Linked DNA regions of Flammeovirga yaeyamensis. The protein of the gene in region 1 binds, or shares a complex with, the protein of each later gene. Links are inferred from orthologs where the notes say so. Each region holds a gene or a part of one and is shown on either strand. Other genes may lie near its edges. The genes, in order: smc and KMW28_RS19425.

What was found.
Region 2: the proteins of smc (region 1) and KMW28_RS19425 are in contact, whole or in part, in a crystal structure (PDB 3ZGX), measured with the Bacillus subtilis proteins. The link is inferred for Flammeovirga yaeyamensis from one-to-one orthologs.

Annotation. Positions count from the first base shown.
Region 1 is NZ_CP076132.1:3,934,908-3,950,881, forward strand. What follows is about bases 6,277-10,415. They hold smc (chromosome segregation protein SMC), read left to right. Parts: upstream 6,277-6,639; coding sequence 6,640-10,215; downstream 10,216-10,415. Other genes in these bases: KMW28_RS15510 (tetratricopeptide repeat protein), read left to right, coding at 6,277-6,516; KMW28_RS15520 (hypothetical protein), read left to right, coding at 10,371-10,415. In the rest of the region: T9SS response regulator signal transducer PorX, read left to right, coding at 1-1,500; KMW28_RS15490 (AlbA family DNA-binding domain-containing protein), read right to left, coding at 1,591-2,256; KMW28_RS15495 (hypothetical protein), read right to left, coding at 2,566-2,904; accC (acetyl-CoA carboxylase biotin carboxylase subunit), read right to left, coding at 2,955-4,442; KMW28_RS15505 (hypothetical protein), read right to left, coding at 4,574-5,014; more of KMW28_RS15510, read left to right, coding at 5,197-6,276; more of KMW28_RS15520, read left to right, coding at 10,416-10,769; KMW28_RS15525 (electron transfer flavoprotein subunit alpha/FixB family protein), read right to left, coding at 11,016-11,969; KMW28_RS15530 (electron transfer flavoprotein subunit beta/FixA family protein), read right to left, coding at 12,011-12,742; KMW28_RS15535 (ferritin), read left to right, coding at 13,057-13,614; pncA (bifunctional nicotinamidase/pyrazinamidase), read right to left, coding at 13,673-14,308; KMW28_RS15545 (M42 family metallopeptidase), read left to right, coding at 14,461-15,534; KMW28_RS15550 (VOC family protein), read right to left, coding at 15,564-15,974. UniProt on the Bacillus subtilis protein: Required for chromosome condensation and partitioning.
Region 2 is NZ_CP076132.1:4,876,640-4,891,249, reverse strand. What follows is about bases 7,149-9,923. They hold KMW28_RS19425 (segregation and condensation protein A), read right to left. Parts: upstream 9,021-9,923; coding sequence 8,277-9,020; downstream 7,149-8,276. Other genes in these bases: uvrA (excinuclease ABC subunit UvrA), read right to left, coding at 9,598-9,923; cobC (alpha-ribazole phosphatase family protein), read right to left, coding at 9,023-9,589; KMW28_RS19430 (glycosyltransferase family 39 protein), read right to left, coding at 7,172-8,290. Also shown: KMW28_RS19460 (DUF5723 family protein), read right to left, coding at 1-1,514; KMW28_RS19455 (S41 family peptidase), read left to right, coding at 1,784-3,445; KMW28_RS19450 (mechanosensitive ion channel family protein), read left to right, coding at 3,576-4,481; KMW28_RS19445 (spondin domain-containing protein), read right to left, coding at 4,546-5,232; KMW28_RS19440 (hypothetical protein), read left to right, coding at 5,594-6,223; KMW28_RS19435 (hypothetical protein), read left to right, coding at 6,348-7,139; more of uvrA, read right to left, coding at 9,924-12,423; KMW28_RS19410 (lysophospholipid acyltransferase family protein), read left to right, coding at 12,897-13,484; Asp-tRNA(Asn)/Glu-tRNA(Gln) amidotransferase subunit GatC, read left to right, coding at 13,604-13,891; KMW28_RS19400 (hypothetical protein), read right to left, coding at 13,980-14,471. UniProt on the Bacillus subtilis protein: Participates in chromosomal partition during cell division. May act via the formation of a condensin-like complex containing Smc and ScpB that pull DNA away from mid-cell into both cell halves.

The DNA.
Region 1 (15,974 bases):
CCACATATATTATTCCTTACAAAAAAAGGATATGAAGTTACGCCTGTACTAAGTGGTTTAGATGCCATTGAGAAATGTGATGAAGAGGAGTTTGATATCATTTTCCTGGATGAAAATATGCCAGGTATGACCGGACTTGAAGCGCTTGAACAAATAAAAAGAATCCGACCAAGTATTCCTGTAGTGATGATTACCAAATCTGAAGAGGAATACATTATGGAGGATGCGATTGGTGCCAAGATTGCCGATTATCTTATCAAGCCCATCAACCCAAAACAAATACTACTTTCCGTAAAAAAATTACTTGATAAAAAGAAGTTGGTCGATGAAAAAACCAACTCTGCCTATCAACAAGATTTCCAAAGTATCATGATGTCGTTTATGAACGATATGGATTGGGAAGATTGGGTAGAGACTTATAAAAAGATTGTTTATTGGGATCTAGAAATTAATCAGACAGAAAATAAAAGTATGAGTGAGGTCTTCGAAATGCAAAAAAACGAAGCCAACCATAACTTCTGTCGCTTTATAAAAGATAATTATGAAGATTGGATGGATGAGCCAGATGAACGTCCTGTTCTATCTCATGAACTATTGGCTGAAAAGGTATTTCCATATGTAAAAGAGAATGATAAACCTGTTTTCTTTATACTTATTGATAACCTACGTTATGATCAATGGAAAGTAATTGAGCCATTAATATCTGAACTTTACTCGGTAAAAGAAGATGTGTATTGTCCTATCCTTCCAACGACAACTGCGTATGCTAGAAATGCGATATTCTCTGGCCTTATGCCTTCTGAAATTGAAGCTACTTATCCAGAATGGTGGGTAAACGATAACGATGAAGAAAGTAAGAACAATTACGAAGAAGAACTTTTAGGAGAGCAATTACTTCGTCATAGAATCGATGGAAAATACTCTTACCATAAGATCATTAGAACTTCTCAAGGGAAGCAGGTAAATGATCAGATCAACTCATTAATGCATAGGAAGTTCAATGCTATTGTATACAACTTTGTAGATATGCTTTCTCATGCAAGAACAGACACCAACATGGTAAGAGAACTGGCTCCTGACGAAGCTGCTTACCGATCAATTACAAAATCGTGGTTCGAACATTCTTCTTTGTATGAAATGTTGAAAATTCTTGCTGAAAAAGATTGTAAGGTGTACATCACAACAGACCATGGTACGGTAAGAACTAGAAAACCATACAAAATTGTAGGCGATAGAGAAACAAATACCAACTTGAGGTACAAGCAAGGAAAGAATCTATCTTATAATAAGAAAAATGTATTGGCTGTAAAACATCCAGAGGATTTTGGTTTACCGAAAACTGAAGTTTCCACTTCGTTTGTTTTTGCTATGGAAGATTATTTCTTCGCTTATCCTAATAACTACAACTATTATGTGAGTTATTATAAGGATACTTTCCAGCACGGCGGTATATCTATCGATGAGATGATTATTCCGTTTATTGAGTTGGGGCAAAAATAGTATTGATATTCTTGAGGCCCACGATTGAAATCGTGGGTTTTTAAAGAGTTTATTTAAGCAGTCTGAAATCCGCTTAAATCTCACATCTGACTACTTCCAAGACAATCGTGAAGTAGGATGAATGATAAACCTATCCCCCATTTCCCTAGGCATTTCTTGTAAAATATTGGCTAGACAAAGATCAATCAGTTTGTCTTCTACCACATCAATTTCTAATGAAAAAGTTTTAACGACCTCGTCGACTGTGGTGTAGCCATTTTTATCAATAAGTTGTAGAATATTCCTTTCTTCCTCCCCAAAAGTAACTGAGTGATGTTCCTCTTTACTTCTTTGTTTTAAGATTCTTCGAATCACCTTACTCATCTGTACACTTTTATCCTCTACTCGAATGTAAGGTTTTCCAATTCTTCTTTTTAAATTATATAATAAGAAAATAGGTTGTTTATCAGAAGGTGGAATTTCAAATACCAATACTTGTCGCATTGCACTAACTTGCACAATATGAATGCTATATTCAATTTTTCTCGATAAGTACTTCTTGATTGCCTGTTCCAATACAAACTTTTCCCCTTCAATATCCGTAAATCCGTCTATTCGTCCATCATCAGCCACACCAACAATAAGGTATCCTCCATATTTATTAGCGAACGCAACAACTTCCTTCATTATTTTAAATGGGTCAGCCGCTTTTTTCTTAAACTCAATTTTAAAGCCTTCCCCTTCATTCACCAACTGTTTTAATTCTTTTAAATCCACTCCTCAATCTTTTTAATGAACATATAATGTGAAGCAGTTTGCAGCTAATTCTTATCAACATTTCTATTTTTAAAATTGAAGTTATTCGATCTTCTTTTTTAAAATTTTAATATTTGATATTTTTTACCGAACTTTCAAAGTCATTAACACATAACTACGTAAAAGGACTTTAACAACTCTAGTTATCTTACACACACCTAAGACCATATTAAATATGGCCAGCTTAAAATAGATGTGTTAATGAAATAACTTACACATCCTCCTAGATAACAAGAGGCTGTCTTATTTAAATATAAGATAGCCTCTTTTTTATAATTCTGGTGATATTTCTCTAACCATCTCAAGGGCATCAAAATACACTCTATATGATTTACCTACCGCTGTAGAATCTCCTTCTGAGCATTGACCACCTTTCCCTACAAAATAAACATATTGTTTTGTACTTCTATTATCAAGATCTACTCTATCTGGAGCTCCTAATGTTTGTCTAACACCAGCAATGCTTACCCCTAATAATCGATCTTTGACACTCATAAAATCTTGATCTAATTGAATACGTTCCCCTTTACATCCTTGTGGATCGTTCTTCCAGGTAGTCATATCAAATTCTTCTTGTGAAATGTTCGCTTCTTTTGCACAAGAGGTCAAAAATAAAATGTTTAAAGTGATGAAACAGGTGATTATAATACTCTTTAAAGTCATCGTTTTAATTTCCAAGGGGTTGTTTGATTGATCAGAGAAGAGGTCTCCTCCGATTTTTTATTATCAAAAAATAGCTCTGCTAAAACAGAAGCTGCAACGAATTGCTCATTGTCAGTAAGTTCTTCTTCAAGGTATTTCGGATCATAGTATTTGTCAACAAAATGAGTCCCAAAATCACCACTAACAAAAGCATCATGTTGCAATACAAACTTACAAAAAGGTAGAATAGTTTCTAAGCCAGAGATCTTATAATCCTCTAAGGCCTGTAACATTTTTTGAATTGCATCCTTCCTATTTTCACCCCAAACAATTAATTTACTCATCATAGGGTCATAATGCATCTCCATCTTCATTCCCTGTTTATATCCGCTATCTACACGAACCCCTTCCCCACTTGGCTCTATATATCGGTGCAAAACACCTGTATCCGGCAAGAAGTTCTGATAAGAGTCCTCTGCATAAACTCTAACTTCTATGGCATGACCATTTATTTTTAAATCAGATTGCTTATAACCCAACTTTTCTCCTTCTGCAATTCTAATTTGTTCTTTCACTAAGTCTAGTCCAGTAATTTCTTCAGTTACCGTATGCTCTACCTGAAGACGAGTATTCATTTCTAAAAAGTAGAATGCTCCACTACTATCGTAGATAAATTCTACGGTTCCTGCACCTACATAATCACATGATTTTGCCACTCGTACCGCACATTCACCCATTTCATTACGTAACTCTTCGGTCAGTACGCAAGAAGGTGCTTCCTCTATTACTTTTTGATGTCGACGTTGTATAGAACATTCTCTTTCAAATAAATGCACTACATTTCCATGTGTATCGGCTAAAATTTGTATTTCAATATGTCTGGGAGATTGAATGTACTTCTCGATAAACACTGCACCATCACCAAAAGAATTTTGTGCTTCACTCACCGCTCTGTCCATTTGAGAGACAAACTCCTCTTCGTTTTCCACAACACGCATTCCCTTTCCGCCACCTCCAGCTGAAGCTTTGATCAGGATAGGATATCCCACTTCTTCCGCCATTTTTTCAGCAGCAGCAATATCTGTAATCGCCTCATCGCCTCCGGGAACCAAAGGTACATCGTATTTCTGTACCGTTTGTTTGGCCATCAATTTACTACCCATTACCTCAATGGCGTGGGCAGATGGACCAATAAAAATGATTCCTTCTTTTTCTATTCTTTGAGCAAAAGAGGCGTTCTCAGATAAAAATCCATAGCCAGGATGAACTGCATCTATTTTAAATTGATGACATACTTCTATAATCTTATCAATTTTTAAATAAGATTCTGAAGAAGCGGCAGGTCCAATAATAACAGCATCATCTGCTAAAGATACATGAGGAGCCTCTTGGTCAGCCTCACTGTATACGGCAACAGTATGTATTCCTAATTCTTTAGCTGATCTGATGATTCTTACGGCAATTTCGCCTCTATTTGCAACAAGTAATCGTTTAATTTTTTTCATGTTTATGTTTGTGTTGTTTTCCTATTGTTTGATATTCATTCAATAGGCTGATGCCTTTATCATGACATCGAGTGTTTATTATTCAAGGTTGGTTAAGTGTGTAAAATATCATTTGATACAACATCAAGTGATTAGTTGGAATGATGATCAAACCAAATTTTTTCTAGTATAAGTATAAATGATGAAGGAACAAACCCTTTCATTCCACCAAATCTAATTTTTTTATCGCTTACATACATTTCAAGGATTTTTACTATCCCTAATTTAGGGTCTTCCAATTTCTGAAACTTTTCGATTTGTCCCCAAGGCCACTCTAAAGTTTGCAATTGAAGATTTGATGGATGACCACCAACGAAAATAACCTTATCTTCTAATAAAAACAAAGCTCCAAACAATGGTGTATCCAAATGCATAGAGGCCCACATCCCTCCTAAAATATCTCGAGGTTGTAATGACATTTTCTCCATGAGTAGGATACTTTGGTTCCTCATCACTTTTAACGCTTTCTTCTCTAACGTTTTCATTTCAAGCCGATCAAAATGATCTAACCAATGTTTATTATTTTCATCCATTTTAAATTCAATTCAATAAAATCACAAAATATTAATAATCAACAGATTAAAATCCTTATATTTTCATTTAAACCATACATATAAGTCAAATAATCTTTAAATTTTGAAAGAATTACTTTGACAAATTGTTAATTTAATAGAGTATTCTATAATCCAATATACTACCACTTTACTTATTTACGATGACAAGACTTTACTCATTAATACTTATAATACTTATTGCTGCTTCAACGACCTTTGCTCAAGACGAATCTTCTGCCGAAGATTATTTTGTAAAAGGTGAAGTTTATGCAAGTGTCGGCCAATTACCTGAAGCGATAATGTCCTATGAAATTGCCATTGCCAAGGATTCCACAAATGCTTTATATTATTATGCCTTAGGACTTGCTCAGATAAGACATAAAAGACTAGGAGAGGCTATTGACGCCTTTAATACAACTATTGAGCTTGACTCTAATAATTTAGATGCACATCTTAAATTAGCTTTAATTGCTAAAGATGACAAAGATTATGAAATGGCCATTAAACATCTAGACGAAGCCTTCCGGATCACTCCGGACTTAGATCGAAAATTGGCCTATAAAACTAGAATTATCAATATACTTGATAAAACAGGAAAATTCGATCAAGCAGGTCCTCATTTGGAAGATGCCAAGAGTGTTCATCCTCAGAATAGCTATATTTTATATATGGATGCCAAATATCATAATTATGTAACAAAAAACTATGAATTGGCGAAAACAAGTATGCAGATTGCTATCGATAAAATGGAGGAAGAAAAAGGAAAAGCTCATGATCATTATTATTATGAATTAGGGTTTGCACATCACTCTCTCGAAGAATATGAGAATGCCACTTCTGCTTTTAGCCAAGTAACCAACGGGAAGATTAAAAGCAAGACAACTTCAATGTCTCCAAAATATCAATATCAATTGGCCTTAAGTCATTTTCAGATGTACGACATTAAACGCTCTGAAAAGATTCTTAATGCTGTGATCAAGATGAATAATTCCTTTGAGCCTGCTTATGATTTACTTATTGAAATCAAAGAAAATACTTTGGATAGACATGAGGTAGTAAAGCTTTTAGAACATAAGGTTTCCATTCAAATGGATAATACAAGAAAAGTTAGAATTTTGGCCGACTTAATTGATTTAGAAATTAAATACGGTGATTATGCTAATGCTAAAAAGCACATCAAAGAATTTGAACAATGCGGAATCCCACTACCTGATGTTCGATTTATGGAGGCAATCATCGATTACAAAGAGAATAAATTTGATGATGCTAGAGATAAGCTTTTAACAATAATGAATACAAAAGAATCGAAAACGAAGTATAAAGCACTTATGCTTATTGGCATGATTCAGATGTATGAAAAAAATTATGAAGCTGCAAAAATCACATTTTCTCAAAATTTCCCAGGAGAATTTAAAGTAGCTTCAAGGGAATATCTCAAATCAGTCAACAAAGAAGTCGATATCGCAAAGAAAAATAAATAATACGATTTACTAATTTCAGCTGTTTATCATAAAAAAATATTGAAGTCACCCTAATTTAGGGTGGCTTTTATTATGCAACAAAATCTTTTATTAGTTACATTTGAAAGATCCAATAGTTATGAAATGTTACTAAAAAAGTTAGAAATAAAAGGTTTTAAAAGTTTTGGTGATAAGGTCACTTTAAACTTTGATTCGGGTATTACTGCTGTCGTAGGACCTAACGGTAGTGGTAAATCCAATGTTGTTGATGCTATACGATGGGTTCTTGGCGAGCAAAGTACAAAAGCTTTGCGTTCGGACAAGATGGACAACATCATTTTTAATGGCACAAAATCGAGACGTCCCCTTCAAATGGCTGAGGTGTATCTCACGTTTATCAACAATAAAAACCTTTTACCAACAGAATACACAGAAGTAACTATTGGAAGACGTTTCTACCGTTCTGGTGAAGGTGAGTACTCTTTGAATGGGGTCCCTTGTCGTTTAAAAGATATTCACGGACTTTTCTTAGATACTGGTATTGGATCAGACAGTTATGCGATCATCGAATTAAAGATGATTGATGAACTATTGAATGATACTCAAAATGCTCGTCGAACTTTATTCGAGGAAGCAGCCGGAATTTCAAAATTCAAGAAAAGTAAAAAAGAAACGCTCAAAAAACTTAAAGATACGGATGCTGATTTAGAACGTGTAGACGACCTTCTATTTGAGGTCGAGAAGAACATGCGTTCATTAGAAAGACAAGCAAAACAAGCACAACGCTATATCAAATTAAAGCAGACGTATAAAGCTTCTAGTATTGAATTAGCACTGAAAAAAGTATCTACTCAGGCAGATGAACTGCATACGTTGGCCGATAAAATGACCAACATCAATGAGGAGAGAAATCAGACTATAAAGAATGTAGAAACATTAGAAGCCTCTATCTCTAAGGAGAAAAAGGAATCTATTGATAAAGAAGAATTGTTGGCTTCTCGCCAAAAGACTTTGAATGAGCATATTTTAAAAATGCGTCAGATTGAGTCGGAGAAAAAGATTAAGGGAGAAAGAAGACGATTCTTGGAAGAGAAAAAAGCAACCCTTCAAAGTCAGGCAACACAAGACAGAGAAGCAGTAGCCCTTTCTCAACAAGGTATTGAAGCGTTACAAATTCAGTTAAACTCCATCGAAAAAATGGTGATGGAAGTAGAACATGAATTGGACAATACCCAAAGACAAAGAGACGATCAAACGCAAAAAACAGATGAGTTGGAAGTAAAAACCAACGAGTTTGAGCAGATGGTAAAGAACAAGCAATCTGTTATTTTCCAACTGAAGCAAAAGATCGAAATCAATGAGGTACAGCTCTCTGCATTAAAGCAAGAATTAGAACGAGCTCATGAAGAATCGAACGATAAAGCCTCTAGTTTAGAAGAGTTTGATACACAATATGCCTCTTTAGAAGGCGAACGTTTAAGTGCTCAAGTGGTGTATGATGAGGTGAAAGAAAAACACACCCAACATCAAGAAAAAATAAGAGCTTGCCGCGAAGAATTAGAACAAGTTAAGGATCGTTCATCAGAAATTTTTAGAATTCTTGATGCCAAAAAGAACGAACATAAATTAACTAAATCTTTGGTGGACAACCTTGAGGGATATCCTGAGGCCATCAAATATTTAAAGCAAAATACCGATTGGGCAAAAGAAGCTCCGATGTTATCCGATACGCTGCATTGTAATGATGAGTACCGTGTTGCAATTGAAGGCTATCTAGCTCCTTATTTAAACTATTTTGTTTTAGAAACAGAAGATGATGCTTGGAAGGCGGTGAACCTTTTAGAAGAAATGAAAAAAGGTAAAGCCAACTTCTTACTACTTGATAAATTCGAAGGCTATAAACCTTCTCCAAGAAAATCTGTTGATGATGCTATCCCTGCATTAGAAGTGGTAGATTACGACGATAAGTACGCTTACCTCATTATGTACTTATTGGACGGAGTGTACATTGTGCATCGCAATCAGAATAACTTACCTAAAAACGACAGTGTTATTCTAGTCACGAAAAATGGTAAGGCGATTCGACGTAAGTCAGCTATTTCTGGTGGTTCTACGGGATCTTTTGAAGGTAAATCTTTAGGTAGAGTAAGACACTTAGAACAATTGACAGAAGAGATTGAAAGTCTGGAACAAGAAGTTCAAGAAATTCACATCAAGAAAGTAGAAAAGCAAGCAGAACATAAATCTTTACTACAGGTAAATATGCAGCACGAATTGGAAAGTGCTCAGCATAATTTACAAGTAGTTTCTCAAGAACTCATCAAAATTAAAACTCAGAAGGAAGAATTTTCAAAATTCTTAGCACAGAGTAGTAATAAAAAAGAAGAGATCTTGGAGAGAATTGGTCAGGCTGAGGTGGAAATATCAGAAGGTAGACCTCAACTCGAATCTGAATCGGGTGCCATAGAATATATGGAAGAAGAGTTGTTCGAGATGAAAGATCAATTAACTATTGAGAAAGAGAAAAAAGTAGAGCTTTCGAGCAAATACAATCAACTACATATTAATTTCCTTCAGCAGGAAAATCAGTATAACTCTCTTAAAAAAGAAATTGATTTCAAAAACGAAGACTTAGAAAAAGCACACCTTCGTATTGATCACAATTTTGAAGAGATTCAAAAAGTAGAAACTGAGTTATTAAAATCAGATTCTATGGATGAAGAGGGTGCGAGTGCTTTGGAACGTATGGAGATCGAGCGTTTAAACATCGAAAAAGGTGTTTTTGAAGCCGAAGCATCCTATAAAGCAGCCAAAGAACTTATTGCTGATACTGAAATTGAGATCAAACAAGAACAACAGAAAAAAGAGCATATCGATCAGGAGTTACTGTCTGCCAATGAGCGTATCAGTACTTTACGACTATCGCTTACCTCAGTAAAAGAAAAAATTGCTGTGGAGTTTGAGGTTGATCTTGAACAAATGCTTCTTCATAAAAACAAAGAAGAAGACGAGGAAGAAAATCCATACAAAGCCATGCACATCTTCGAGTTGGAGCAGGTAAGTGAGGATGCAAAACGTAAGTTAGCCAACCTAGGTGCAATTAACCATACAGCAATTGATGCTTTCAACGAAATCAAAGAGCGTAATGCATTTATTTTGGGTCAGAGAGACGACTTGAATAAGGCAAAAGAGCAATTGATGAAAACGATTGAAGACATCGACAATATTGCTGAAGAGAAGTTTATGACTGCCTTCACTCAGATTCGTGATAACTTTATGGAAGTATTCCGATCGTTATTTACAGAGGAAGACAACTGTGATTTACGTTTAGCCGACGAGGATGATCCTTTGAACTCTAAAATTGAGATTCTTGCTCAACCAAAAGGTAAGCGTCCGTTAACAATTAACCAATTGTCTGGTGGAGAGAAAACACTTACGGCCACTGCCCTATTGTTCTCCATTTATTTATTAAAGCCAGCGCCATTCTGTATTTTCGATGAGGTGGATGCCCCTCTTGATGATGCCAACGTGGATAAGTTCTGTAGAATTATCAATAAATTCTCTGGAAACTCACAGTTTATTATTGTTACCCACAACAAAAGAACAATGGCAAGCACAGATGTAATCTATGGTGTAACGATGATTGAACAGGGTGTAACTACTGTAGTACCTGTAGATATCAGAAATACTCCTCAGTTAGAGGCGTTTACCTCAAAATAATATACTGTACATTTATTTTAAACGATGTTCATTTACGTACATTAACTAATTTAGACTCAACATTATAAATTACTGATAATCTGATATTTATATAAATGTTTTCAATTTTTGAATCATAGAGTTTGTAACTAATATTCTCTCAATGTTCTAAAAAGATGAAAACTCGATTTATTAAATACTTATGTGTCCTCTTTATCCCTTTACTTTTTTCGTTTACCTCTCAAGACGATACTTTACATTTGCATAGCGATGATAAGAAGCTATTCTATTACCACAGTGAATGGTACAGTTGTGCAAAAACAGGAAGAGACCTTCTGAAGAATAAAAAGCAATTACTACATGCTATAGAGTGGATTGATCATAGCTTAGACTTAGATATCAATACACTTAATTTAGAAATTAAAGGAGATTACTATTTGAAAGTTGGTGATCTACTATCAGCAATAGAACAATATAAGAAAGCGTTAAAAGTAAATTCTACTCAGTATTGTCTGGAAGAAGATTTTAAAAGAATAGAAAAGAAATTAGCGAAGCTGAACCGGAAAAAAGAATAACAAAATTCTCTATAAAAAACTGAACCTCAACATTCTCATGTTGAGGTTCTTTATACGATTTTCATCAGTAGTTTGCCAGAATGAAAAAAATGTCCGACTAAGTTAAAAAAATCTTCTGATAATACTATTGTATCATCGAAGTATTACAAATATAGGGAACTATTAATAAATATCAATAAGTTCCCTAAATATTAACAAATAAATTTTAAATTTTGGAAACAATTCCAAAATTCAAGCTTATTTCTTCTAATTCTGTGAATTTTTGATGGCCTCAATCAATTTAGGCACTACTTCGAAAGCATCTCCTACTACACCATAATCTGCCGCTTTAAAGAACGGAGCCTCAGGATCTTTATTAATCGCTACAATCACTTTAGAAGAGTTGACCCCTGCCAAGTGCTGAATAGCACCAGAAATACCTACAGCAATATATAATTGAGGAGCTACCTTAATACCTGTTTGTCCTACGTGTTCGTGGTGAGGTCTCCAATCCATATCAGATACTGGTTTAGAACAAGCTGTTGCAGCCCCTAACGTGCCTGCTAGATCTTCGATCATTTGCCAGTTTTCAGGACCTTTCAATCCTCTACCTGCTGATACTACTTTATCTGCCTCTGGTAAAAGGATATCACCTTCTTGCTTATGCACACCCACTCTTTTCACTCCGAAATCAGCATCACCGAAAGATACAGAGAATTCTTCTACTGCAGCATCTGTACCTGTTTCTTCTAATTGAACTACATTTTTAGCGATTGTAATTACTTTATTTCCATCAGGAACACTTACATAAGCAAATGCTTTTCCTGTAAATACACCTCTTTTTACCGTAAATCCATTAGATGTATCAGGTAAATCCTGAACATTTGCCACTACTGCACTATTGGTTTTAATCGCCACTCTAGCAGCAACGGCATCTACCAAAGATGAGCGTGACATCACAATTGTAGCGGCTGAAACTTCTGCTGCAGCGGCTGCAATTAACGTAGCTGTGGCTGCAATAACACCATCGTTTAGTCTTTCGTCTGAACAATGAAGCACTTTCGCTGCACCAAACTTACCTACTTTTTGTAATTCAGATCCATCAATTGAGCCCATTGCTACCGCAGTAACATCGCCTAATTTTGAACCATATGTAACTGCTTCTAAAGAGGATTTCTTAATCACCCCGTTATCTGCTTCTATAAATACTAATACTGACATTTTATTCTATTTTATGTGTTAAGTGGAAAAGTAAATTGATATTAAAGGACTCTAGCTTCGTTTTTCAACAAACCTACTAACTCGTCCATCTGACCTGCATCGACCATTTTACAATCGCCTTTTTCAGCCGGTAATTCGAACGAATCGTATGATGTTAAGCCGTCTACTCCTACAGGTTCAACGACCTCTAGTGGTTTCTTTCTTGCCATCATGATACCTCTCATATTTGGAATCTTCCATTCAGCAATTGGCTCTTGACAACCCGCTACGAATGGCATGCCCACTTCCACTTCTTCGTGACCGCCTTCGATTTCTCTATGTAATTTAGCTGTAGATCCTTCAACTTCTAATCGCATAGCAGGTGCAATTGAAGGAATCCCCATCAATTCGCCTACAAGACCATGAACTAAGCCAGAGTTAAAATCAGAAGATTCACGACCCATTAAAATCATATCAAAACCTTTGTCTTTAGCATATTCAACAATTTGTTTTGCTACAAAAAGTGAATCTGTTGGTTCTGCATTAATTCTTACGGCATCATCAGCTCCGATAGCTAATGCTTTTCTGATAGATGGTTCAGTATCTGCTAAACCTACGTTTAATACAGTAACTGACCCTCCTTCTTTTTCTTTGATTTCTACGGCTCTAGCCAATGCAAAATCGTCGTAAGGGCCTATAATGAATTGAACACCATTGGTGTCAAGCTTGTTGTCTGCAAACTTGATTTTTGTTGTCGTATCCGGAACGTTACTAATACAAACTAAAATTTTCATGTGTTATTATTTTTTGGATAAGGCTGTACAGTAAATACAGCTTAGTTTTTATTATAATGTTTTATTGGTTCTGCTAAAATAGTATGCATGCATAATAAATTCCAAACTTTATTTAGAATAATTATTAAAAAACATTCACAAACTAGATTTATAGTGATATGTGAAACAAAATCCTTTGAAAAGTTTTTACTTTGTAAGCATGGGTTTAAATTAGTTTCTATCTAAACTCTGATAATGGAAATATTCAATTGAATTTATTAAAGTATTGAATAGCTTCCTAACAAAATTTGAACAATTACATCCATATTACGAAAATGCCAATTACTAAGAAAAGATTACAGACCTCTTTAAATCCAGAGGTAGAGAAAATGTTAAACCAACAGGTACAATTAGAAGATCAATCCTCACAGTATTATCTTTCGTTTGCCTCTTGGTGTGAGAGAGAAGGGTATGTAAAGGCTGCCGAATTCTTATATGAGCATGCTGAAGAAGAAAGACAGCATATGTTGAAATTCTTCAAGTTTATCAATGCAGTTGGTGGACATGCTTTAGCTGCAGAAATTACACCGGTACCTTATGAGTTCGAATCGCTTAGACAAGTATTTGAATTGGTATTAGAGCACGAAATTAAAGTTACAAAGGCTATTAATGAGATTGTGGACTGTTGTTTCCAAGCTAAAGATTTTAGCACATTCCAATTCTTACAATGGTTTGTTGCTGAACAAAGAGAAGAGGAAGAAACAGCACGTACAATACTTGATGCTTTTGATATTATTGGAGAAGACAGTCCACAAGGTATGTGGATGATCGACCAAGAAATTGGAAGGATAGGTGCAGAAGGCATAGATTCTGATATGGGAGATCAAGCTTAGATATAAAAAAAAGGATACTTTAGAGTATCCTTTTTTTATGGCTTTGATTATCTAGTAATTAATAATCTCCACTAAATACTTTTTCTAGTTCATAGCTTTTTATTACCCTTATACCAGATACTTTCATATCGGTGATGGCGTTTTGCACATCATTTGGTCGATAATTAATACCTCTTGATGCATCTTCTATCATGAATGTTTTATAACCTAACGATTTTGCATCGAGCGCAGTAAACTTCACACAGAAGTCCAAAGCAATACCTGCTACATAAACTTCAGTTACTCCCTTCGATTGTAAAAAGTCATGAAGACCAGTATCGTTTAGTTTTTCGTTATCATAAAACCCGCTGTAATCATCAATATCTTCGTTTGTTCCTTTCCAAAATACTTTTTCAATTACTTCCGTATTAAGATCAGAAGGGAATTCTGCTCCATGAGATTCTTTTACACAATGCGGAGGCCATAATATCTGAGGAACTTCATTTACTTCAACAATTTCTCCTACTTCTCGATCCTCATGATTTCGTGCAAAACTTTTATGTGTAGCAGGGTGCCAATCTTTCGTGGCCACTACTACATCAAAATGGTGGTTTATGTTATTAAGCACTGGAATAATTTGCTCTCCTTCCGGGACTACTAATAGTCCGTCGGTAAGAAAATCATTTTGTACATCTATTATGATTAATGCACGCATATATATATTTATGTAAATGATGGTTCAAAAAACATCTCAATTTAATATATCACCAAAAAAAATCATAAAGATGATACAAGAATAAATCGATCTATGTAACTTAACGTAATAGAAAACGATTAAGGTTTGTTTTTAAAATATTTTAAAACAATATGGATCAACATAGTAAAGATTTTTTATACAAATATCTAAATAACGCTTCTCCAACAGGATTTGAGGCTGAAGGTCAAAAGATTTGGTTAGACTATATTAAACCATATGTCGACGAGACTTATGTAGACAATTATGGTACCGCAGTAGGTATTGTCAATCCTGATGCTCCTTACAAAGTAGTTATAGAGGCACATGCCGATGAAATTTCTTGGTATGTGAATTATATTACTCCAGAAGGATACATTTATGTGATTCGTAATGGCGGTTCTGATCATCAAATTGCAACTTCTAAAAAGGTGCTTTTACATGGTGAAAATGGCATTGTGGAAGGTGTGTTTGGTTGGCCTGCAATTCACACACGTAAACCTGGTAAAGAAGCAAATCCATCTCTAGATAATATCTTTATTGATGTTGGGGCTGATTCTAAAGAGGAAGTAGAGGAAATGGGTATTTTCGTAGGTACTGTAATCACTTACCCAGACGAATTAGGCGAACTAAATAAAGGTCGTTATTTTACTGGTAGAGCTCTTGATAATAGAATTGGCGGTTTTATGATTGCCGAAGTAGCTCGTCGTATTAGCGAAGAAAAATTCAAGGTTCCTTTCGGTTTATATGTTGTTAACGCTGTACAAGAAGAAGTGGGATTAAGAGGTGCTGAAATGATTACTCAACACATTAAACCTAATGTAGCTATTGTAACTGACGTTTGTCATGATTCTTCTGCACCAATGTACGATAAGAAAACTGAAGGAGATACGAAAGGCGGTAAAGGTCCTGTACTTACTCTTGCTCCTGCTGTACAAAATAACTTGTTGAAGATGCTAATTAATACCGCTAAAGAGAAAGAAATTCCTTTCCAAAGAGCTGCCTCTTCTAGAGTTACAGGTACAGATACAGATGCTTTTGCTTATTCTAACGGAGGTGTACCATCGGCATTAATTTCCCTGCCTTTGAAATATATGCACACTACGGTAGAAACTGCACATAAAGATGATATAGAAAATACCATCAAATTGATGCATGAGTTTGTGAAACAATTAGAAAATAATCACGATTTCAGATACATCAAATAGTATTTGATGAAAACGCAGGCAAGATCAATTTATGGTTTTGCCTGTTTTTTTATGTCTAATTTTCCTTCTAAACAATTCAAGTGATAATCTACCCCATCATTATCGAAATCTAAGGTGAAGGAGATTATTTCGGGATAAATATCTGTCGGAAACCATTCTGTTTTTTTCTCATTATCAATACAAATAAACAAGCCATATTCATCTCCTATCGCACAAAAACGATCCATATTCCCATCATAAATAGGCAAATTACATTTTGCTAATTCCTGATAAATACTGGAAATCTCTTTAGATGGAAGACCTATTTCTGAAACACAACTGATGTTATGAACATCAAATGATTTGGTGGCTTTTTGATTTAGATTTCTTCGACCTATAAACTCAACTATATTGTGATCTTTGTCTTTGAAATACATAGCTTCGGCATTCCAAGCAGAGAA
Region 2 (14,610 bases), 940 kb from region 1 along the record:
CTTGTATTTGCCGATTGGGCAAAGTAAGATTTAACGTCATGGGTAGAGATACCAGCCTCGTAATTTCCTTTTCTTGAGAAATAAGTAACACCAAGTGGGAAGTTAAATACTTCGTTGTTACCACCATAGTTAAACCCTGTAGAGAAGGCAAATCTTTTGAAAGGTCTGAAATCACCTCCAATGGCATAAAATGGATTTTCTATGTTACCAGGCTCATTATTTTGAGGAATAATCACATCGAAACCAACATGTACTAAACGGAAAAACTCGTAGCTCGCTCCGAAGCGTAATATTGTCGGTAAATCAAATGATTCTTTTTTTGCATCAGTCGTCCAGTCTAAAGCAGAATTAGTTCCTGCAAATTGAAAGGCAGATTGATCGTTAATCAAGAAGTTGTAATTATCTAAACCTTGACCATTAATATTAGCTAGTTTACCATCATTAATTGAGTAAACTTGACCTTCCCAATTCATTTTACCGAAATTAGAAATTGCTGCACTTACCTTTAAGTTTCTTTTAATAACGAATGTCAGACCAAAATCAAGACCCCAACCCCAACCAGCATTTTTAGGGAAAAGTGCTTTTTGAGTCATAGAACGATTGTCTGCAGTAGTAGAGTTAATGATAGCATTGGCATCTGGAGATGCAGCATTCAATACATCTTCTGGGTTGACAAATGAAGAAGAGAAAACAGCATCTTTCATATTGCCATTATCATCTACTTCAAAATCAAGAATCATTAAACCTTGAATGTATTTTGCACCGAAACCTCCATAAATTGACAAATCGTATGTTTCTAAAATTTGTGCACCCCAAGCAGCATTATACTCTCTCACCCAAGTAGACTTGGTTTTTGTACCTGCTAATAGTTCACTATATGTTTGAGCATCGTCTACATTTTCGAAATATCCGCCTCTAACTTGAGAAATTTGTTCAGAAGTTAAAGGTTCACCTTGTCCAGTATGTCTTGGGTTATCGATGATACTTCCATCTGCTAATTCTAATTTAGGAAAGTAACTTGATGTCGCTCCAAAGAATAAAACCTCAGCTGCAAAAGCATTTGTTTTTACCCTCGTATGAACATTATCTCTGATGCTGATGGCTACACCACCCCATTTTTTGGGAAGTTGCATACTTGCACCAAATAACATAACACTTGCATCTACAGTGGTTACTTTACTGTCAAATTTATCAACAGCTCTTTGTTTATCCTCGAGACTAAATTTTGTAGTTCTGTAATCAGTCAATGCACTAAGAAGCTCCTGAGTGTTAATTGCCTCTGATGAAAAGATGAAGTTCGATTCGAGTAATCCAAAAGTAAATTTGGGATCTCTGTAATTTTTTTTGATTCCAAGATTGGCAGGGTTAATACCAATCGCTTGATAATCGGTCACAAAAGTAGTTCCTACACCGCCACGACCTGTGACAGAGTAGACACTCCCTTCCATTTGGGCATAAGTTATAATAGGTAGCCCCAGAAATATAGCAAAAAGTAGAAATCTATAGAGTTTCATATCAGCCTGAAGATAGTTTATGGTACTTAACCCCGTGATTTAATCAAAAAAGAAATTTGTTACGTTTTACTAGGGTGTTAAGAATTGTAAATATAATAAAACATGAGTGCATTTTCGTTAGTTCCTCTAAAAATTATTGAAAAAGTATATAAAGCATCAATAAATAGAAGATTTTTGATTAATTTTCCTTTAACTTTATTTATTAATGTCGATCTATAGTTTGGTCACGCCTAATTAAGATTACCACTCATATTTTAATATATAAATATATGCGTTTAAAGAAAAAGCACATATTCTTATCTTCTTTGGTGATTCTACCTCTATTATTCTTCTCTTTTACAAGCAAGAAATTAGGTAATCACTACTTCGAAATTGCAAAGAACATGAAGATCTTTGCTCAACTTTATCAAGAAGTAAATACATATTATGTTGATGATGTTAACCCTTCGGAGTTAATGACTACCGGCATAGAGGCAATGTTAGCTACGTTAGATCCCTACACAAATTATATCCCAGAAGACAGAATCGAAGATTATAGAACGATGACAACTGGTGAGTATGGTGGTTTAGGTGTTGTCGTAGGAAATAGAAATGGAGACATTACTGTCATTCTTCCTAATGAAGGTTACCCAGCTTACGAGGCGGGACTTCAGATTGGAGATATCATTAAGAAAGTAGATGGAGATGATATTTCAGGAAAGAATACAGAAGAAATATCTAAATATTTAAAGGGACAAGCTGGTAGTGAAGTCACTTTAACTATTAAAAGATTTGGGCAAGAACAACCTTTTGATGTTAAGGTGAAGAGAGAAAAAATCCAAATTAATAATGTCCCTTATTATGGCATGGTGACAGATAATGTAGGATTGATTCAATTGTCTGATTTTACTAGAAATGCTAGTAAAGAAGTTGGAGATGCGCTTACTGAATTAAAAGATAGAGGTGCTACAAAAATAATTATCGATTTAAGAGGTAACCCAGGTGGTTTATTGAATGAAGCGGTAAGTATTGTGAATTTATTTGTTCCAAAAGGTTCTGATGTGGTGTATACTAAAGGTAGAATCGAAGATTGGAACAAAACATATAAAGCTATGAATCCTCCGTTGGATACAGAAATTCCAATAGCTGTTTTAGTGAATGGTGGATCTGCTTCTGCTGCTGAAATTGTTTCTGGTTCGATTCAAGATTATGATAGAGGCGTTTTATTAGGATCAAGATCATTTGGTAAGGGATTGGTTCAGGCCACTCGTCCATTGGATTACAATTCAAGACTAAAAGTAACTGTAGCTAAATACTACATTCCATCTGGTAGATGTATTCAAGCTATTGATTATAGCCATAGAAATGAAGATGGAGAAGCAATTGTTGTTGCTGATTCTTTAAGAGAACAATTTAAAACAGCCAACGGAAGACCTGTTTTAGATGGTGGTGGTGTAATGCCAGATATCAAAGTAAAGCCATTCAACTTTGCTCAGATTACAGTTTCTCTAATTCTTAAAGGGTTGATTTTTGACTACGCTACTAAATTCCATCATGAGAATGAAAAAATTGTAGCTGCAAGAGACTTTAATCTATCTGATGCTCAGTTTGAGGATTTTGTAGAATGGTTAAAAGATAAAGATTATGGTTACCAAACGAAAGTAGAAGTAACTATGGAAGAGTTAGAAAAAAGTGCTAAAGAAGACAAGTATTACGAAGACATTAAAGATGAAATCGAAAACTTGAGAAAATTAGTTTATCATAATAAAGAGTCGGATGTGATTAAGTTTAGGCAAGAAATCACAGATGTACTTGAAGCTGAAATTTGTAAAAGATATTACCTTGAAGCTGGTGAAATCGAATCTACATTTACAGCTGACCTTGATGTAATTGAGGCGGTGAAAGTATTGAATGACGATGCACGTTATCAGAAAATATTATCTGGAAATTAATTTTCAGTGGTGATAAAATAAGATTTTTGATATAAAAGGTTACCTTAATGGTAGCCTTTTTATTTTTATTAAAATCTATGTTTTGGAACAGGATTTTACAATCTATTAACCTCAAAAAAATTAAACTACTATGGAAGAAATAAGTGATAATGAACTTTTTGAACTTATTGTTGAGATTTTTACTTACCCTTTCCACGTAGGTGGAAAAGAGTTTACTCCTCTATCTGTAATAGCTATTATTCTGGCTTTTGTCTTGGTTTTCTTTTTATCAAGTAGGCTAAGAAAAATGTTGGTAAATAAAATACTTCCCAAATATGGATTGGAAGAATCGGTAAGCTATAATATCGGGACGATATTTAGATATTCTTTTGTGAGTATTGGATGTATTATCATTTTTCAATCTTCAGGAATTAATCTTAGCTCATTATCAGTCCTAATTGGTGCACTTGGTGTAGGTATTGGTTTTGGTTTACAAACAATCGCTGATAACTTTATATCGGGTATAATCATATTATTTGAGCAACCAATTAAAGTAGGTGATATGGTTGAAATTGGTGATACTAGAGGTAAAGTGGTAGAAATCAATTCTAGATCGTCAACCATTTTAACCAATGATAATATTACGGTAATTGTTCCAAACTCTCAGTTTATATCAAATAATGTGATTAACTGGTCGCATAATGAGAAGAGAGTAAGAATAAGAATTCCAATTGGTGTATCTTATAACGAAGACCCAAAAAAAGTTAGAGAAGTCACTTTAGAAGTCCTTAATCATATTGATGGAGTGATGAAAAGTCCTGCTCCTGATTTAATGTTCGTAGAATGGGGTGATAACTCTATCAATTTTACCCTAAATGTATGGACTGTAAAATATTATTCTCAGCCAGGACATTTAAAGAGCTCCATCTATTATGCCTTGTTTGAGCGCTTTAAACATGAAGGTATTTCTATTCCTTTCCCTCAAAGAGATTTGAACTTAGGAAGCGGGTGGGAGCATTTTACAATGCCTAAGCAAAATGAAATAAGAGAAAATTAGTCTTTAATTTATATAAAGAAAAAGGCTTTCGTAGATGAAAATACACATCCACGAAAGCCTTTTTTTATTCTATTCTTTCAAAAGTAAAAGTAGCGACTGACGGATTGACCATTTCTCCATTTCCAAGTGGAGAACTTGTAATAATAGAAATGGGCTCTTGTGGTGTGGTAGGAGCATTTGGTGATGCAAAAGAAACTCCACTATCAGTGCCTGCATCATAATGCATGGGTTGTAAAGTGATTAACTCCACCCAAGCTCCTTCATTTATCAAATGGTAATTTTCGATAGCTACATACCAATCAGGGCTAGGAGCAATCATAGAAAATAAACTGATGTAGGGGTAATCCTTATCGACAGTTACCTCAAAACTAATACCACTAGAACCAGTAGAAAGACCACCTTCACTTATTAATACTGAAGCATTACCATCTTCAATTATGGAGTTTATTTCACTACTTAGGGTGCCTTTTCCACCAGTTTCGGCCATTATTTTAATACCTTCTGTAGCCAACTGCCCAACAGTTCTAAAACTAGTATCTTGATTGTGGGTCATACCAATAACACCAGAAAAGTGAGAGTTGCTAGGGTATTCGGTTGGATGACTGCTACTACTCCATGTTCCTTGGAAAGTGACTTTGTAGGTTGCTGTTTCTGAAAGCTCAGGAAGATTAGTAGGAGGAGTATCATTTTCGTTATTATCACAACCTAAAGAGAATAGGGCAATGGTAAATAGTAAGAGAAATTTCTTCATGATAAGTAGTATTTTTAATAGTTAATTAGGTGCTGAATAATGATTTATAATCACAATTTAATGATGTTTTGGTAATTAGAATGTGAAGTATTTCACATTCATAGAATTATTTAAACTGTTAAAAGTGTAAGTAAATACTTGAAAGGTCATTATTTATATAAAATTTAAATAATATAATTATTTAACATGTAAATATCTGATATTGTGTGTTTAATAGGTGTTTTTAGTTTGTTTGTCTTGGAAAAGTTAAATTGATTCTTTGTTATTGACTGTTAATTTGATGTCCGTTTTTTTAACACTAACGTTATTTGAAGAAGTAATTTTAATTATTCTTAACAAATCAATCAAATCTAATTAATCTATGAAAAAGTCAATCTATATCTTAACAACCACAGCATTTATGTTCTCATTATTTTCTTGTAATAAAGAAAATGATCCAGAGCCAGTAAAAGCAAAAATAGAAGTACCAGCAGAACAGGTTCAAGCCAAAACGGATTCTACAGAAACTAATCCAACTGTTCAGAAACCTGAAACAACCACAAGTACAGAAGAGGTGACAACAACTAAACCTTCCACTACAGATGAGACTCCTCAAGAAAATTCAGGATTAAAAGGAACGGATTCAACCCCGATCAAACCTTTTAAACAAGCACAAAAAGACTTTCTGACTTTTACTCAGAGTAAAGAATATCAGGAGTACCTAGAATCACAGAAACCTATACCTGACGGTTTCTTTATGACAGGAAATACTTACAAGTTTAAACAGCAAACTCCTAATGATGATTTCTTATCTGATGTAACCTTTTTAGTCATGTCGAAAGACTATATCAACATTAAAATCAAGTTGTTGAATTTTGATGGTACTAGCAATGACTACGGAAATGATCATTTATCATTTAAATATGATGAATCAACAAATACAATTTCGTTCCATGCTATGGGTAGAGATTACTCGGTTAATGTGAAAGAACTGAAAACACTTAAAAAATAACATCAGTTCAGGAAACTATATATAGAGTTAGTGATAGCTATATCTATATATAGTCTCCAATCTGAATGTCATAAACTGCAACAAAACTTAATACATCAGAAAACTAAATTAAACTAGAATTATCATGAAAAATTCAATCAAATTCATCGCACCACTAGCATTATTATTATCCATTTCAGCTTGTAATAAAGATAAAGATCCAGAGCCAGTAGCTCAGAAACCAAAAGTAGAAAAACCAGTTTTGGCCACAAATGATTCTACAGCTTCACAAACGCCAGATCAAACAGTAACAGAAACTCCCGAAGGAAATAAAGGAGATGAAGTTTCTGGAGTAGATACCAAGCCAGACGAAAACCAAGGTGGTTCTATTTCATCAAAAAGTTCTTTAAAAACCTTAGATAAGTTCACAAAAGAAGACGTAAGTCAACATGCTAAATTTGAAGACTATGGGTTTTCACTCCCTAAAAAAGACCAGCCAGCAGCTCAATTAAGTGAAAAAGTTCGTCCGGTAAACGATAAAGGTTTAACGGTTATACAAACTACCTCACCTGTTTCTAACAAGCAATTGGCTTCCATTCAAACGCCAGACTACCTTGTAAATAGAAAAGTAGATACTCAAATCATAAAAGAAACAACAGATAGAAGTGAAGATTTAAAAAGACCTCATAATGTGGAAATACCTTCCAACCTAGTTGGTCATACATTTAAATTTGAATACTATTTAGCATGGACTGGTGAAACAGTAGATTGTGAAATTCAATTCATTACTCCAAATACAGCAAATTATAAAGAATCAAATTATGCAAGTAGTGAAGATATGTTTGTTCGTTATAACAAAGCAGATGATTCGATTACCTATCAAATAGGTCAAGATGTTATAACTGTTCCAATTAGTGATTTACATTTCGTAAAATAGATGCCTTTTATATAAATAATTAATACCTGACTTTATTTTGATAAGGTCGGGTATTTTTTTAGGCCTATACATCCCAAAATAATCAAATAAGGAAGTAAGGGAGGTAAGAACCTTCCATCCCAATTTTCTGATGTTAAACCAACAACTAGACCTTGAAAAAGGATAAACAAAACAAATGATCTTAAAAGGAGATCCCACTTATTTATTTGTCGAATACCTAATACCGAAATAAAATAAAGAGGATAGAGGGTTACGGCAATTATCAGGTTATGTAAAGTGGAATAATATGGTTTAATATGTCCCCAAAAAAATAGGCTTTTAATAGTAAATAGTTGAATTGAGTACCATAAGTTACCAAAAGAAAATCCTATTAACTGTAAAAGTATATTCTGGTCTTTTGATATCAGAAAAGGAGAATCAATGGGTTGAATGAAATACGTGTATTTAGGGTAAATGATTTCTGCAATTAGATATCCTTCTATCATAAGCGGACCATAGAACGACATCATACGGTTTAAAATTATCAATAATAAAAGAAAGCCGATAGATGATATTCCAATTATATAGCTTCTTTTAATTTTTTTGGATTGATATAGTTCTAAGAAATAGGCAATGACAAGAGCACTTAATAATACAATACCATTAGGTCGTGTAAAAAATGTGAGTAAAAATAGGAAAGTGAATTTCCAGTACTTTTTTCGTGTGAAAAAATAAAAGGTGATTATAGAAAGTGATGTGAATAGAGACTCACTATAGATGATGTAATTCCACTCTAAAGAAATAGGGAAGAACAAATAGGCAAATGTCCCTAAAAAAGCAATTGTAGAATGATCTGAATATTTTTTAATTATCTGATATAAACAGACGCCACTGAGGAAGTTCAAAGCTAACTGTCCAACAACAATCGCTTCAATTTTTTGAGTAAATAGACGAAAGAATGTGATGAAAATACCATAAGTTAGGTACCATACGCTTCTATCGAATGTCATTTGATGATTAAGTATATCATCAGAAAGGTAGAAAAAGAAGCGAGAATCAGCACCTAATTTAGGTCCATTACTCTGCCACAATATACCATGTGTTATTAACCAAAGGATAAAAAGTAGAGGATAATGATAGGACTTTTTTTGGATAGAATTAAGCAGCTTCATCAATTCTCTTAATATCAAAATTGTTGAATCCTTCGTGTACTTCAATGGTAATTCTGTTTTGAGAAAGTAACTCTAAAACAGCTAGAAAGTTGAAAACAATGGCCACATTATTAAAATCTGCTTTAATTAAATCCATAAAACTAAACTTTTCTTTAGTTTTTAAGGTATCGATGATGCTGTCTTGTCTTTCTTCTTGAGAATAAGGATACTTTACTACCTGATGTCGAGGTGCATTTTCTTGGGCATCTAGCTTCTTTAAGGCATTTTGATAGAACTTTAGAAGGCTGAATAAGTCCACATTCTGAAGTTCGGCTTCTACTCCAATTTCTTCTTCAATATCAGAGACTTCGTTGGAGATGTTTCCTCTTTTTTCTCTATTTAGCATAGAAATTTCCCACTCTTCTAGTGTTTGAAGAACCGATTTGTACTTCATGTATTCTAAAAGGTGTTTGACTAATTCATCTCTTGGGTCGATATCATTGCCATCTTCGTCCTTTTCAACTCTTGGTAATAACATCTTTGCTTTAATACGCATTAACGTAGCCGCAACAACAATGAAATCACTCGCTAATTCAATATTAAGACGTTCCATATCTTCCATATACCCTAAAAAATCGTTGGTGATTTGTGAAATAGGAATATCATGAATGTCTAATTCATCTCTTTGAATAAAGAAAAGAAGGAGATCAAAAGGGCCCTCAAATATTTGAATTTTTATTTCGAAGCTCATTGTTATATGTTTACTCTGGTTCTACCAGATTCTTGTAGTTCAATCTTAATTACCTTACCAAACCCAAACTGAATTCGGAAGATATTTTTTAAAGGCATTTCGAGAAGGTAACATAAAATTACTCGCATTACAACACCGTGGGTTACAATAGCGATACTTTTACCTTCATCATATTGAATATTATCTTGCCAAAAATCGCATAATCTCGATTTTACGTCCATCAAAGATTCGCCATTTGGAGCCGCCTTATGATCAAAATATTTGGCCCACTCTTTTAAGTCAGCACCCAATTCGTGGAAGGTTTTCATCTCCCAATCACCATAATTAATTTCTAGCAAACGATCATCTTCAATGTGAATATCAGCAGGTAGTTTCTTTGCTAATTGTTTACACCTTTTTAGTGGACTATAAAAAATACTGGATAGTCCATCATCACCAATAGTTTGTTTTACTTCTTCGGCTTCAGCATCAAAATTTTGATCCAAATTTAAATCTGTTTGTCCATATAAAATTTTGCTTGCTTCGACATCAGGGGTAGTATGTCGAACAAGATAGATCGTCATGCTCATATAGTAAATTAGTTAGATTTCATGGCTGCTTTTAAATAACCTGCAGTAAAGCCATTTTTGGTTTTAATAATATCATCTGGAGTTCCTTCAAAGACAATGTCTCCACCGTTTTTACCTCCTTCAGGACCGATATCGATCATCCAATCGGCTGTTTTAATTACCTCCACGTTATGTTCGATAATAATGGCCGTATGTCCTTTATCAATCAATGCATTGATGGCTTTCATTAATTTATCGATGTCTTGGAAATGAAGTCCGGTCGTTGGTTCATCGAATACAAAAAGTACTCTTTCGGATTCTTTTAGTGTGCCTTTGGCTAAGAATGAAGCTAATTTTACTCTTTGTGCCTCTCCTCCAGAAAGAGTATTTGATGATTGACCCAAACGAATATAACCCAAACCAACATCAAGTAATGGTTGGAGACGCTGGATAATCTTCTTTTGGTCGGCAAAGAATTCTACCGCCTCGTCTACACTGAGTTCGAGGATGTCAGAAATACTTTTCTCCTTATATTTTACTTCAAGAATTTCATTTTTAAAACGCTTACCACCACAACTTTCGCAAGGAAGGAAGATATCCGCCATAAACTGCATCTCTATCTTGTTTGTTCCTTCACCCTGACAAGTTTCACAACGGCCTCCATCCACATTAAAAGAAAAGAAAGCAGGCTTGTAACCTCTATTGGTAGAAAGTGGTTGCTTAGAGAATAATTCCCTGATTGGATCGTATGCTTTAACGTAGGTTACAGGGTTAGAACGAGATGATTTACCAATAGGGTTTTGGTCGACAAACTCCACTTTGGTAATACTCTTGATGTTGCCATCGATTCGATCAATCTTTGCTTTTTCGTCTGTATGATTCCCCAATGCTCTGTTTAAAGCAGGAGTCAGACATTTTTTAACTAAAGTTGATTTACCACTACCAGAAACCCCCGTAATACATGTAATTACTCCCAATGGGAATTTGATATCAAGGTTTTTCAAGTTGTTTTCTTTGGCTCCTATCACTTCGATGTATTCTGACCAAGGTCTACGCTTTTCCGGTGTCGGAATAAATGATAATCCACTTAAATAACGAGTGGTATGCGATTGTTCTGGGTTTGCAATGGCTTCGTCAATACTTCCTTGGAATTGAAGTTGACCGCCATAACTACCTGCATCCGGTCCGATATCAATAATTTCGTCGGCCGCACGCATTACTTCTTCCTCGTGTTCTACTACGATAACCGTATTCCCCAATCGCTGTAATTCTTTTAGAACAACGATAAGGTTTTGTGTATCTCTTGGGTGAAGACCGATACTTGGCTCATCCAAGATATACATCGATCCTACTAATGCAGAACCTAAAGAAGTCGCTAATTTTATTCTTTGATATTCACCGCCCGATAAAGTACTTGTCAGACGGTTGAGGGTAAGGTAACCTAACCCCACTTTATTCATGTATTGCAATCTGTTCTTGATTTCTGCAAGAAGGCGATCGGCAATTTTATGCTCGTGTATGTTTAATTTGATTTTATCGAAAAAGGCACTCGATTCTTCGATAGGCATTAATACCACATCAATAATTGATTTACCATCGATTTTGACATATGAAGCATCTTTTCTAAGTCTTGAACCATGACATTCTGGGCAAACAGTTCTACCACGATATCTTGATAACATCACGCGGTATTGAATCTTATGCGTTTTAGAAGCTAAGTGATCAAAGAACTTGTTGATACCTTTAAACTTGCCTTTACCGTTCCAAAGAATATCCTTTTCATCATCAGATAATTCATTGTACGATCTAAAAATTGGGAAGCCGTTTTCGTGTGCATTATCCGTTAGAGGTTTCAACCATTTTTTCATGGTTTCCGTTCTCCAAGGCATAATCGCATCATCAATCACAGAAAGTGTTTTATCGGGAATGACTAAATCAGGATCGATACCTAAAATCTTACCGAAACCTTCACATCGTTTACAAGCACCGTAAGGGTTATTGAAACTGAAAAGGTTGACACTTGGTTCCTCGAAGATCATTCCGTCGGCTTCGAACTTATCGGAGAAGGTTGTGCTAATTTTATCTTTTCCTTTTTGGATAATTTCGATTCTACATTCGCCAACACCTTCGAATAACGCAGTTTGAATGGAGTCAGCTACTCTAAACTGATTCTCTTCATCGTCTTTTTTGACTGCGTTTCTATCAATTAGCATTTCCAAGGCTTCGAGATCTACCTTTTCACCTTTTTCTAAGCTTTCTACTAATTCTTCGATATACACCACTTGACCATCAGCAATCACTCTTGTAAAACCTTGCTGTAGTAGAAGGTTGAGAGCAATTTTTGGTTCACGTCCTTCAGGAATTTTTAATGGACAAGAGATAATAAACCTTGTGCCTTCCTTAAAAGTATAGATGTAGTTGACGATATCCGTTACAGAAGATTTACTTACTTTTTCTCCAGATATAGGTGAGTAGGTAGTACCTACTCTTGCAAAAAGTAATTTGAGGTAATCGTAAATCTCGGTGGTGGTACCTACAGTAGACCTAGGGTTTTTCGTTGAGACTTTTTGTTCTACCGCGATGGCAGGGCAAACTCCTCTGATGTATTCCACCTCAGGTTTTTCCATTCTGCCCAAAAACTGACGGGCATAGGAACTCAAACTTTCCACATACATACGTTGTCCCTCTGCAAAAAGGGTATCGAAAGCTAAGGAGGATTTTCCAGATCCTGAAACACCTGTGATGACCACAAAACTATTTCTAGGAATGGACACATCAACATTTTTTAGATTGTTGACTTTGGCTCCTTTGACAATAATGTATTCTTTGGGGTTGAGTTGATCTACTGAACGCATAAAAAGCTGATGGTGACTTTTGAAATCTTAGTTTTGAATAATCGGATCTACGTTTTAACGCACTACCATTATTCATATACAAGATGATAAAAAACAGACTATAAAATTAGAGAAATGCATTAATTAAACATCAAATAGTAAGAAAATATCTTGTGAATTGACGAAAAAATCATTGAACATTTATTCATCAATAAAAAAATATATCATTTTTGTAAGTAAGAGAAAAGTATTCAAGTAAAAACTAAACTAAATTTTCTCTTTGCTGGTAATTTAAGAAGAGGTGATCTTCACTTAATTCAATAGCCAAAATGATGTTTTTTTTAAGACTTTATTTAATCTGGGGTATCAGTATGTTCATGCTTGGGCTTTTACTGTTGTATCCACTTTTTGCGCTAGTTATTTGGGTGCCCAATAGGAAGCTATTGCCATTCACTTACTACCTAAATAAAGCTTGGGCCTATTTTACTTATATCATGATTTTGATTCCTATTAAAAAGGAAAAAAAAGTAAAATTGTCGAAGAAAGAGGCTTATGTATTTGTGAGTAATCATACCTCTTTTCTGGATATTCCTGCTTTGCAATTGATTGTGGATCAGTTTGTGATCTTTTTAGGGAAAAACAGTTTAGGAAAAGCACCTATTTTTGGATGGATGTTTAGAAATATCCATATCACTGTGGATAGAAAAAATTCGAGAAAGAATGAGGAACTCTTTCAAAAATCAATTGATAGATTAAAAGAAGGGTATAGTTTAGGGATTTTTCCTGAAGGTACTCAAAATAGAACGCCACCTACTTTGAATTCTTTTAAAGATGGGGCATATATAATTGCGATCCGTGCTCAAAAGCCTGTTGTGCCGGTGACTATTGTGAGTAATTGGAAAATATGGCCATCATTAGGCCCTTATTTAAAATGGACGCCTTTGCGTTTGGTACAGCATGCACCAATTTCTACAGAAGGACTCACTTTAGATGATGTGGACCGATTGAAAAAGAAAACGAAAGAGGTCATAGAAGCTGAATTGAAAAAGCATTACCCAAAAGAATATTCAACTAAAGGTTAATTGGTTTTTCTTATGATGTATAAAAGAGTTATTTCTTACTAATTCATGTGTTTTATTGAAATTATCTCAAATAAATCATTTAATTTGTGATATATTGATAAAATAATCAAACACTAATTATGATTATTGATAAAGATACTATAGAAAAAATTGCTCATTTATCCCGTTTAGAACTGGATAAAGACAAAGAAGAGAAAATGCTGAAAAGCATGAACGAAATTGTGGAGTGGGTAGCAAAGCTTGAAGAAGTAGATACTGATGGTGTTGAGCCGTTAACTCACATGACAGTAGAGCAAAGCGTGTGGAGACAAGATGAAGCAGCAAGAACTTTGTCGCATGAGGATGCTTTAAAGAATGCTCCTAAAAAGGACGCAGATTACTTTAGAGTACCAAAAGTATTGGAGTAAAAAAGCTCTTTTAATAAAATATTTTCAAATAAAAAAAGACCTTGAAGTTGAATCCTCCAAGGTCTTTTTTTGTTAAATACTTTACCGATTAAAGGTTATTAATCAGCGGTAACTCTTGAGTCATGCTCAAGTCGATCACTGTATTTAACTGTCCCATAATCTGAACAAAACGAGCAGCTGTTTGTGTAGAAACGACTTTTTTCATCTGCTTGTAGTACTTCAAATTAAGATCAATTTCTTGTTTATTTAATTTCAAAGCCAATTTCATCAACTCATCCGTTCTCTTTTCATCAAGAGTTTCGAAATTCTCAGCATACTCTTTAAGAAGTGCGTATTGCTGATTCATCAATTGACTATGTTCGAATTCGTATTTATCATAAACAGGCCAGAAAACATCATTTTCATCCTCGGCTAAATTCATGTTTTCTTTTAAAACGCCTCTTTTTTCAGCTTTAATTAATGTCTTGATTGTTTCAAAGTCCATATTTTGACCTTGAGGTGATGCAGTAAAAGCAGGGGTTTGAGCATAAAGGCTTACAGTTGCTAGTAGAGCGCAGATAGTGAATAAGAATTTTTTCATGTTTTAATTATTTGTTGTCTCCGATTGAACGAGATAAAATACATTGAGTTTGTTATAGAACTCTTAAAAAAAGTAAAAACTCAAATAAATGTAATTAAAATCTTACTCATTAAATATTATTCACACGTGAAAATACATG